Regions from separate parts of the Paenibacillus agaridevorans genome, predicted to be linked through region 2. Evidence: riboswitches for the same ligand, from Rfam matches in the RefSeq annotation. Region 2 holds a riboswitch; each other region holds the start of a gene.
The links. Region 2 has a riboswitch for ZMP and ZTP ahead of KJW29_RS13870 (bifunctional 5,10-methylenetetrahydrofolate dehydrogenase/5,10-methenyltetrahydrofolate cyclohydrolase). Riboswitches for the same ligand answer to the same signal wherever they lie in the genome.

Region 1: it holds a riboswitch for ZMP and ZTP, as region 2 does, so the genes downstream of both, rpiB (ribose 5-phosphate isomerase B) here and KJW29_RS13870 (bifunctional 5,10-methylenetetrahydrofolate dehydrogenase/5,10-methenyltetrahydrofolate cyclohydrolase) in region 2, are expected to answer to the same signal.
Region 3: it holds a riboswitch for ZMP and ZTP, as region 2 does, so the genes downstream of both, KJW29_RS16770 (GNAT family N-acetyltransferase) here and KJW29_RS13870 (bifunctional 5,10-methylenetetrahydrofolate dehydrogenase/5,10-methenyltetrahydrofolate cyclohydrolase) in region 2, are expected to answer to the same signal.

What each region holds. Positions count from the first base shown of each region.
Region 1 is NZ_CP075889.1:7,240,973-7,244,242, forward strand. It holds gene KJW29_RS29090 (manganese efflux pump MntP) at 1-429, shown strand, start outside; gene KJW29_RS29095 (low molecular weight protein arginine phosphatase) at 482-1,072, shown strand; ZMP/ZTP riboswitch at 1,145-1,225, shown strand; gene rpiB (ribose 5-phosphate isomerase B) at 1,473-1,931, shown strand; gene KJW29_RS29105 (TIGR01440 family protein) at 2,224-2,832, shown strand; gene KJW29_RS29110 (serine hydroxymethyltransferase) at 2,872-3,270, shown strand, end outside.
Region 2 is NZ_CP075889.1:3,244,966-3,248,235, reverse strand. It holds gene KJW29_RS13880 (iron chaperone) at 1-198, shown strand, start outside; gene KJW29_RS13875 (NAD(P)H-dependent flavin oxidoreductase) at 214-1,284, shown strand; ZMP/ZTP riboswitch at 1,375-1,454, shown strand; gene KJW29_RS13870 (bifunctional 5,10-methylenetetrahydrofolate dehydrogenase/5,10-methenyltetrahydrofolate cyclohydrolase) at 1,511-2,359, shown strand; gene KJW29_RS13865 (arsenic resistance protein) at 2,365-3,270, opposite strand, start outside.
Region 3 is NZ_CP075889.1:3,965,278-3,968,547, reverse strand. It holds gene KJW29_RS16770 (GNAT family N-acetyltransferase) at 458-1,567, opposite strand; ZMP/ZTP riboswitch at 1,617-1,698, opposite strand; gene KJW29_RS16765 (PadR family transcriptional regulator) at 1,930-2,598, shown strand; gene KJW29_RS16760 (ABC transporter ATP-binding protein) at 2,595-3,270, shown strand, end outside.

The DNA of each region.
Region 1 (3,270 bases), 4.0 Mb from region 2:
CTGGGCTTCGTGATCGGACTGTTCCACGTCTTGATGCCGATCGGAGGCTTAATGACGGGACACCTTGTCAGCGATATGTTGGGGCAAGTTGCATCGACTGCCGCTGGCGTGCTGCTCATTCTGCTTGGCTGCCATATGATGTACAGCTCGTTCAAGGGCGAAGAGGTGCGGTCTTTCGATCACCGCACGGCCTGGGGGCTGCTGGTGCTTGCGTTCAGCGTCAGCATCGACGCCTTCTCGGTGGGTATTACGCTGGGCATGTTCTCGGCGGATCTGTGGCTGACCATTACTCTGTTCGGATTGATTGGCGGGCTAATGTCTATGCTGGGCTTGTTGCTGGGCAGGAAAGTCGGCGGCAATCTGGGCGAATACGGCGAGGCATTAGGAGGCGCGATCCTGCTCGTATTCGGCGCATTATTTGTCTTTTAACGCAGAAGGGCCCTGAGCCCATATCAATCGAATGAGAAAGGGGAACACTGGGATGAAACGAATCTTGTTCGTCTGTACCGGCAACACATGCCGCTCTCCGATGGCCGAGGCGCTGCTGAGAGAGCAAGCGGCCAGGAGGGGCATAACGGTAGCCGTCCGATCCGCCGGCGTGTCCACCGTCGACGGTCTTCCGATCTCCTCTCATGCACTCGAGGCGCTCCGCAGACGGGATATCGCGCATAACGGTTCCTCCCGTGCTTTGACGGCTGAGGCCGTTGCTTGGGCGGATCTCATTTTGACGATGACCACGGGTCATAAGCGAAGCTTGCTTCATGTCCATCCGGATGCGGTGGACAAGACGTATACGCTCAAGGAGTTCGCGGGGGCGGATGCCGCCGTGCTGAAAAATATCGAGGAGCTCGAAAGCCTGTATTCCGACATGCAGATGAAGGGCGCGATTGGACAGCAATTAACGAGCGAGGAGCGCAGGCGGATGCTGGAGCTGGAGCGAAGCATTCCCAGCTTCGATATCGCCGATCCCTTTGGAGGCGCGTTATCCACCTACGAGAGCTGCTCCGGAGAGATCGAGGATGCGGTCCGCAAGCTGCTCGACAAGCTGACGGGTCGGAGTCTGATCAAGTGAAAACGGGCGTTCTTCCTCCGAATTCCGGATTGCTTTATATCACGCCATGAGATATGATGAATATACAAACACGGTTTCCGATGTAACTGGCGACGGAAGTGGGTAACCACGGTGGAGCATCGGAATATACGGCCGGTCGCCTGGGCAAAGAGCGTCATGCTGCAAAGCATGTCTGCTCTTTTTTCGTTTTTTTCAAGATGCGAGAATGCATAAGCTGTCGCTTAGCCGCTTTGCCTTGCCTGTACGGTTGTCGTCCGCGGTCGGCTGTTGTCGAATTCTTAACATAAAGCAGAACAACTCCGATAGAGCTTTTCCCGCCGTAGAGGTATACTAACAGCATGAGGGGATTTGCCTAGCGCAAGGAACCGGGCAAGGAAATTCTGGAGAAGAGGTGTTGGCATTGAAGATTGCGATTGGAGCCGACCATGCGGGCTACCGCTTGAAGGATGTAATCGTTCCGTTATTGGAGTCGCTTGGACACGAGATTGAGGATGTCGGCTGCGACTGCAGCCAGTCCGTGGATTATCCGGATTATGCTATGCCAGTCTGCGAATCGGTTGTCTCGGGCAAAGCCGAGCGCGGCATTTTAATCTGCGGCACGGGCATTGGCATGTCGATTGCCGCGAACAAGGTTCCGGGTATTCGCTGCGCGCTTGTGCATGATTTGTTCTCCGCGCAAGCGACGCGCGAGCATAACGATACAAACGTGCTTGCCATGGGCGAACGTATTATCGGACCGGGCGTAGCCGAAGAGATCGTCAAGGTGTGGCTGTCGACTCCGTTCTCCAACGGCGAGCGTCATGTAGGCCGCGTCAACAAAGTGATGGAGATCGAGAAAAAGTTCAACTCGCGCCCTTAATAGTGAGTTCAAAAAGTTCGGTTATCAGTACCGAGAAGATTGAAGGCGACTAGAAACTGAGGAGCGGTACACGTTTTCGAAGAAAACGACATCGGGAGCATGCGCTTAGCAGAGCTACGTGAGCACCTGCAATGTTTCCGAAGGAAACATACTTCCTAAGCATATGCTTAGGTTCGGTTGCGTTTAATATTCGATGTCGAGTAAGCTTCTCGGTATACTTCGTAATGGGAATCGGACTTTTTGAACAACCTCTTAATAGCGCGGGCGATTCCTTAGTAGGAGGCGTTGAACGATGACGACGGAGAAGCGAATCCCCGATCCATCTCTCTGGTCCGCCGATGTCGAGCGCATCGTCCGGGAGCTGGCCGAAGCCGGCCGCCTGCGTGCCCATGAGCTGCTCGTAATCGGCGCCAGTACCAGCGAAGTAATCGGCGAGCGAATCGGCACGGCAGGCGCGCTTGAGGCCGCTGCCGCCATATATGCGGGCGTGGAGGCAGCACGCAAAGATATTGCATTCATTCCCGCCTATCAATGCTGCGAGCATCTAAACCGGGCGCTTGTCGTGGAAGAAGAAGCGGCTCGGCGATACGGTCTTGAGCTTGTGCATGCCGTACCTATTCCCAAAGCTGGAGGGTCGATGGCGGCTTATGCTTACGGCAAGCTTTCGAATCCCTGTCTCGTGGAGTCGATTCAGGCTCATGCGGGTATAGACATCGGGGATACGTTCATTGGGATGCATTTAAAGAGGGTGGCCGTACCCGTACGCCCTTCTATCCGTTCCATCGGAGAAGGACATGTGACGATGGCCATAACCAGACCGAAGCTTATAGGCGGTGCTCGCGCCGTATATGAGCCGCAGAACGTCTTAACCGCCGAGCAATCGGCGGATCATTGTGAGTAATGAACCACACTATATTCTATTTCAGGAGGAATCATCATTATGGAACATCTACGTAAACAAGATCCAGAGGTATTGAAGGCACTTGGCCTTGAGCTGCAACGCCAACGCGACAACATCGAGCTGATCGCGTCCGAGAACATCGTAAGCGAAGCTGTCCTTGAAGCTATGGGCTCCGTATTGACGAACAAGTATGCAGAAGGCTACCCGGGCAAACGTTACTATGGCGGCTGCGAGCATGTCGATATCGTCGAGGATCTGGCCCGCGATCGCGCCAAGGAGCTGTTCGGCGCCGAGCACGTAAACGTACAGCCGCATTCCGGCGCACAAGCGAACATGGCTGTGTACCTGGCTGCTCTTAAGCCTGGCGACACCGTACTCGGCATGAACCTGGCTCATGGCGGTCACTTGACGCACGGCAGCCCGGTTAACGCATCCGGC
Region 2 (3,270 bases):
AAACAGCATATGGCTGTTGCGCCTGAGCGGGCAGGCATGAACTATTTTGCAGATGAAATTGTACAAGCTGGACACGATCATACCAAAGAGCTGGTTCGCTTTAAGTGGAACCGTCCGTTTGACTACGACTTATTAGAGAAAATGATCGAGTTTAATATCCATGATAAGGCGGACTGCACGACATTTTGGCGCAAATAGTAGGGGAGGAAGAGCATGGAAACCGAACTGACACGCCGACTCGCCATTCAATACCCTATATTGCAAGCGCCAATGGCCGGTGGTCCCTCGACCCCGGATTTGGTTGCTGCAGTATCAAACGCCGGAGGACTTGGGAGCATCGGGGCAGGTTATCTTTCGCCAGAACAAATCAGGCAAACGATTCGGGAAGTCAAACAAAGGACGGATCGGCCCTTCGGCGTCAACTTGTTTGTCCCCACGCAGCCGACTACTGCTGCAGACGCCATTGCTCGAATGAACCATCATCTTGATAAATATCGCATAGAGGCAGGTATTGCGACCAATCCGTCAATCCCCAAGTACTCGGAGTCGTTCGAGGAGCAAGCGCAAGCCGTGATCGGAGAAAATGTACCCGTGTTTAGTTTCACGTTTGGCATACCGTCCCAGGACATCATGGAAGCCATGAAGCAGCATGGGATTCATGTCATCGGCACGGCAACGACAGTCGAAGAAGCTATTAAGCTGGAATCCGCCGGAGTAGACGCGATTGTGGCGCAAGGAAGCGAAGCGGGAGGACATCGAGGGACGTTTCTGCCGAGTAAGACCGACGCTCTGGTAGGTACTATGGCTTTGGTGCCTCAGATCGCGGATCATGTTTCGGTTCCGATTATCGCATCGGGAGGCATTATGGATGGTCGCGGGCTTGCAGCAAGCCTCGTTTTAGGAGCTTCCGCCGTGCAGATGGGAACCGCTTTTTTGGCAAGCCATGAGAGCGGCGCACATACCGCCTACAAAGGTAGGATTCTTACATCCAGCGAAGATGCCACCGAGGTCACATCCGCTTATTCGGGTAAAGCGGCGCGCGGCATTTTGACGGATTACATAAAGGATATGCGTACCTATCAAGGGGAAATCCCCGACTATCCGATTCAGCATGCAATGACGAGAGAAATTCGCCAGGCGGCTTCCAAAGCCAATAATCCAGAGCTTATGTCTCTCTGGGCCGGGCAGGGACTCCGGTTAGCCAAAGAATTCGGGGCAGCAGAAATCGTGGAACAGACGATGGAGCAAGCGCGCCTTCTTATGCGAAACCTGGGGAGACAATAGATGAATCAGCAGCCGGTCCTGGCGGCCGGCAATAAAGGAAACAAAAGGCTTGAAGTTGTTTGAAAGTTCGGACTATAATGGAGCTAGATGAAGGGTATGTGTGACTGGCGTAACGTGGGGTACCACGAGGGAGCACATATTTTATACGGCCGAACGCCTGGGCAGAGGTAAGGGGACTATCCCCTTGCCTCTTTATGTTTGAACAGGAGCAGAAAGGGCTGATGAAATGAAAGAAGAAAAGTTGATCTTGGACGGTAATCGCGTTGCGACCGCTATGAAGGAGGGAGTAGTCGAACAAATCAAACGTCTCTCCGAGAAAGAAATCGTCCCGTGTCTGGCAACCATTCTGGTTGGCGACGATCCGTCGTCAGCCACTTATGTCCGAATGAAAGGAAATGCATGCGCCAGACTTGGTATACGCTCCATCCGTGTTGAACTTCCTTCGACTACCACGACAGAAGAGCTGATTGCGGAAATAAACAAGCTTAACGATGATCCCCATGTTCATGGCATCTTGTTGCAGCATCCCGTTCCTCCTCATATTGACGAAAGGGCTGCATTCGAGGCAATCCGAATAGAGAAAGATGTAGACGGGGTAACCACGCAAGGATTCGCTCAGAACGCCTTTGGTTTCGCCGATTTTCCTTCGTGTACGCCAGCCGCGATCATCGCCATTTTGGAATACTACAATATTCCGATTGAAGGAAAACATGCCGTTGTAATCGGAAGAAGTCCGATCCTTGGGAAACCGGTATCCGTTATGCTCCTAAACAGAAATGCGACAGTGACAATATGTCATTCCAAAACGGCCAATCTGGCAGGGCTGGTTCGTTTAGGCGATATCGTAGTTGCTGCTGTCGGCAAGCCGAATTTTGTTCAGGGAGACTGGATCAAGCCGGGAGCCGTAGTCGTCGATGCCGGCTACAACAAAGGCAATATCGGAGATGTCGATTACGAAGCTTGTCTGGAGAACGCCTCCGCGATAACTCCCGTTCCGGCTGGCGTTGGACCCGTCACTATTGCTGCATTGCTCAAACATACGGTCGAAGCGGCTGAACGGTTTTTAACGAAGTAGATGCTCTAGTGTCTGTCTCTGAGCAGAATCCCGGGAACAACGCGGATGTAAATAAGTTCCCCTACAAGCTCTACAATGGTTTGAGTGACGATTACGGCCGACGCCAACCCGTTTAATGGTTCGGGCAATGCAAGCGCAAAAGGCAGGACGACCAGGGAGTTGCGTGTCCCGCTACTAAAGATCAGCGCTCTCCCTGCTCCGACATCCAGCCGGAAGATGCGCGCAACGAAGCGGGCGACTAGCGGGACAATGATCATATAAGCAACGTAGACGGGAATGGCTTGACTGATATAATCGATGGATTCGTATAGTTTGCTGATTTGCGAAGCTACGACGACGAACAGCGTCAGCGCCATAAAAGGAACCGGCAGCCATGCTGCGGCGTCAAGAAATACGATGCCGCGCGGCTGCCTTTTCGCCCATAGCTGCGTTAGAAGAGCAAGGAGCAGAGGGACCGCGATGAGGCCCAAAAAAGCCTCCAGAAAGGGCTGCACGCTCACAACTTCAGCTGTTTGATTTCCCATGAATACCCAGAGGTAAAAGGGCAGCAATATCATTTGAGAAACAAAAAGCAATGGCGTTGCAACCAGAATAAGTTTTTCGTCCCCGCGGCCAAGATGCGTAAAAACGATGACGTAATCTATGCAGGGTGTAAGCAAAACTAGAAATACGCCTAATAAAAGGGCCGGGTCGGCCGGAAGAAACCGGGTTAACCCCCAAACAATGAGGGGAACGGCTATGTAATTCATGATTAAAAGAGCGTAAATAAACTGTCGATTCGTTAAGGATTCTTTTAGACGAAGGAACGGTATTTGCGCAAACATGCCGAACATTAAGATGGCAAGCACAAGCGAAATGGAACGGTCTAAATAACCGCTTGCTTGCGGCCATATCAAACCTGCTCCAGCTGC
Region 3 (3,270 bases), 720 kb from region 2:
CGATTCGAAGGTGGGGACAGTTTGACGCTTACGTTATTAACGACTATGGAGCTCGTAACAGCAACAAAAACATCCCATAGGCGTTATTAACGACTATGGAGCTCGTAACAGCAACAAAAACATCCCATAGGCGTTATTAACGACTATGGGGCTCGTAACAGCGACAAAAACATCCCATAGGCGTATTTAACGACTATGGGGCTCGTAACAGCAACAATAGCGACGTTTCGGCTGCCGAAGGTAAGCCTTGAGGTCGGGTGGTTTTCGCTCGCTCACAATTTGCTTAAGATGGCGGCAATAGACCAAAAGCCAAAAATGGCGGTGAAGGGATAATGAACTGCACCGCCATTTCTTCATTTTTGAGGTTTCATTCATCAAGTGAGCTATTTCAACAAGCAACTCCTTCGATTTTGCAGACTGCTCAGATCGTGGGTCCATGACGAAGGATGCATGTGGCTCAGTGGCGGGTTGCCTTTCCTAGAATCTCCCTCTCGTACAAATTGGCGCTCCAGAGGCTCTCGTCGAAGCGCCCCTGCAAGACAAATCCGAGACTGAGGTAGAAGGCATTAAGGCTAGGGTTGTCAGCCATGCAGTCGAGGCGCAGCCAGCTTTTTCCCCTGTCCCCAATATAACTTTCCGCGTATCGAATAAGCTCACGGCCGATTCCTTCTCCTTTTCGTTTGCGTGAGACGCATAACCGATGAACGTACCCCGCGTCATCATGAAATTGCTCTCCCCATATTTCCTCGCGCCCCCAATGGACAGAGAAGCAACCCACCGGCTCATTCCCAAATGCCGCGACGAACACTTCATGATCCCGGACGAATGCTTCGACAATCTCGCGTTCGAAGCTTTCAACCCGCCATTGCCAGAAGCCATGCGCCGAATGAATCCATTGCGCTGCATCAATAAGCAAGGAGCGGATACAGTCGACGTCTTCAGCCGTTGCTCTTCGGATAGCGAGTGCTTCGGAAGGCTCACGTCTCCAGTTATGCTCCAGCCTTGACGCAGTATCGATCGCCAGTTCCTCCCCGTGAAGCTTCGCGATAAGATGCAAAGCGGCATCTATTCCGGCCGTAACGCCTGCAGATGTAATGATGCGGCCATTGTCCACGTATCGGACGTTCTCCACCAGCGTTGCGCTCGCCGGTGCGCACTCCTTTAGCAAATCCATGGCTCGCTGATTGGTGGTCGCGCGCAATTCATCGAGAAGTCCGGCCTTGGCGAGCAGCAGAGCCCCCGTACAGACAGAAAGCGTAAATGCAGCCCGTCGTGAAGTTTCGTTGATCCAGTCGGTCAACTTTTCATTGTGCATCTCTTTGCGTGCCCCCCAGCCTCCCGGAACGATCAGAATGTCCGGCACCGGACATTCTGAGGAAACGAAGTCAGGTTGAATTGTCAAACCGCTGATTGTCCGAATCGGCGCGTTCGATTCCAGGGCGACCGTATAAACCTGAAAGTGCTGCCCCCAGTTGCTCGCCACTGCGAACGCTTCGAACGGACCTGTCACGTCCAAAGCATCCACTTGTTCATACAGCAGCACTGCTACTTTTTTCGCCTTTCTCATCCGACACTCTCCTCGAAAAATAGAAAAGCATTTGGTTACAATCAACCAAATGCTTTGCCCAGGCGAACGGCTAGTTTGACGAATGCGCTCCCCCGTAGTGATCTACGTTCTCGCCAGTTACGCATCCCATTTATTTAATGTTTATTATAAATCTAGTGATTGGTTGAATCAACATCAATTTTCGGAATATTCGAACTTGAATATGGCCGTCGGTCGAGAAAAGCAAAAGAAGATAGGTTACCGACCGCGCGAATGCAATACATTCGGTCTAATCATTTTGTTTATCCATACAATTGCCATAATACGATATATCGTATAGAATTTAAAATAATACGATATATCGCATTGGAGGTGTTCGCGATATGAGCGAGCAATGGCAACCGGAGGAACGATTGTTTCTCCATCTGGGCAACGAACGCGACACGAGCGGTTCCGGCAGACGCTACTTCACCAGAGGCGGCGTGAAATATGCGCTGTTGGAGCTGCTTTCGCACGAGAATATGCACGGCTATCAAATGATGAAGGCGCTTGAAGATCAGTCCGGCGGCACGTATAAGCCCAGCGCGGGTTCCGTCTATCCGACGCTGCAGATGCTTCGGGATCAAGGCTTGGTAGAGCCGTTCAAGCAGGAAGGCAAACGCGTTTTTCAAATTACGGAAGAAGGCAGAAGCTACTTGCAAGAGGAGCTGAGCCGTGCCGAATCGTCCGAAGCCGGCGCATCGGGAGAATGGGAGACGAGGGATCGAGTGCGAGAGGGGCAGGACGAGGAAGGCGAATCGCAAGAGCCGGGCGGCGTGCGACGCAATCGCAGGCTGACGCCTGCCGGCAAGGAGCTGATCCATTTGCTTAAGGCGGCGGAGCGGGCGGCGCTTGCTGACGCAGCCCTTGCAACGCGGCTTCGAGAGGCGCTCGCGGCATTGAGGAGCGAACTGCGGGGAATTACGGGGGAGACGGATTCCGGGATCGTGGGAGCCGTTGTTGAATCCGTTAACGATGTGGCGGGAAGAGATCCCGGGGAGGGAGCGGAATGAGCGGCAATGCCAATCCGACAGGCGCCTATCGTCCCGGCAGAGGAATGGGCATGGGCAGGTTCGGCACCGGCGAGAAGGCGAAGCCCGCCAGCATCTATGGCATGTTCGCCCGAATCTATTCGCATGCGCGTCAGGAGTGGCGCGCGATTGCTTTGGCCGTCGTATGCGTCATCGGCGTGTCGCTGCTGGAATTTATCGTTCCGCAGCTTACGAGGTATACGATCGATCAGGTTATCCCCGGCAAGCAGTACGACAAGCTGTTCTACATCGGAGCAGGCGTGTTGGGCTCCGCTCTGGCGCTTGGTTTGCTGCGGTACCTAAGCACGTCGCTGATGGCGACAATAGGGCAGACGGTGCTTTACAAATTCCGCAACGATCTTTATCGCCATATGCAGAACCTGGACATCGCCTTTTTCGATCGTAATCGAACGGGAGATCTGATGTCGAGGGTCACAAACGACGTTGGCATCCTGCAGCAGCTTATCTCCTCGAGCATGATGCAGCTGTTTACCGATTTTTTCACTTTTACGGCGATTGCCGTCTATATGCTTTGGATCGATTGGCGGCTGACGCTGCTGCTGCTCGCGACGTTCCCGCTTATGATTATGACGACGCGCCTGTTCGGCAGGCGGATGCGTTCATCGTTCCGCAAGGTGCAGGAGTCGGTGGCGG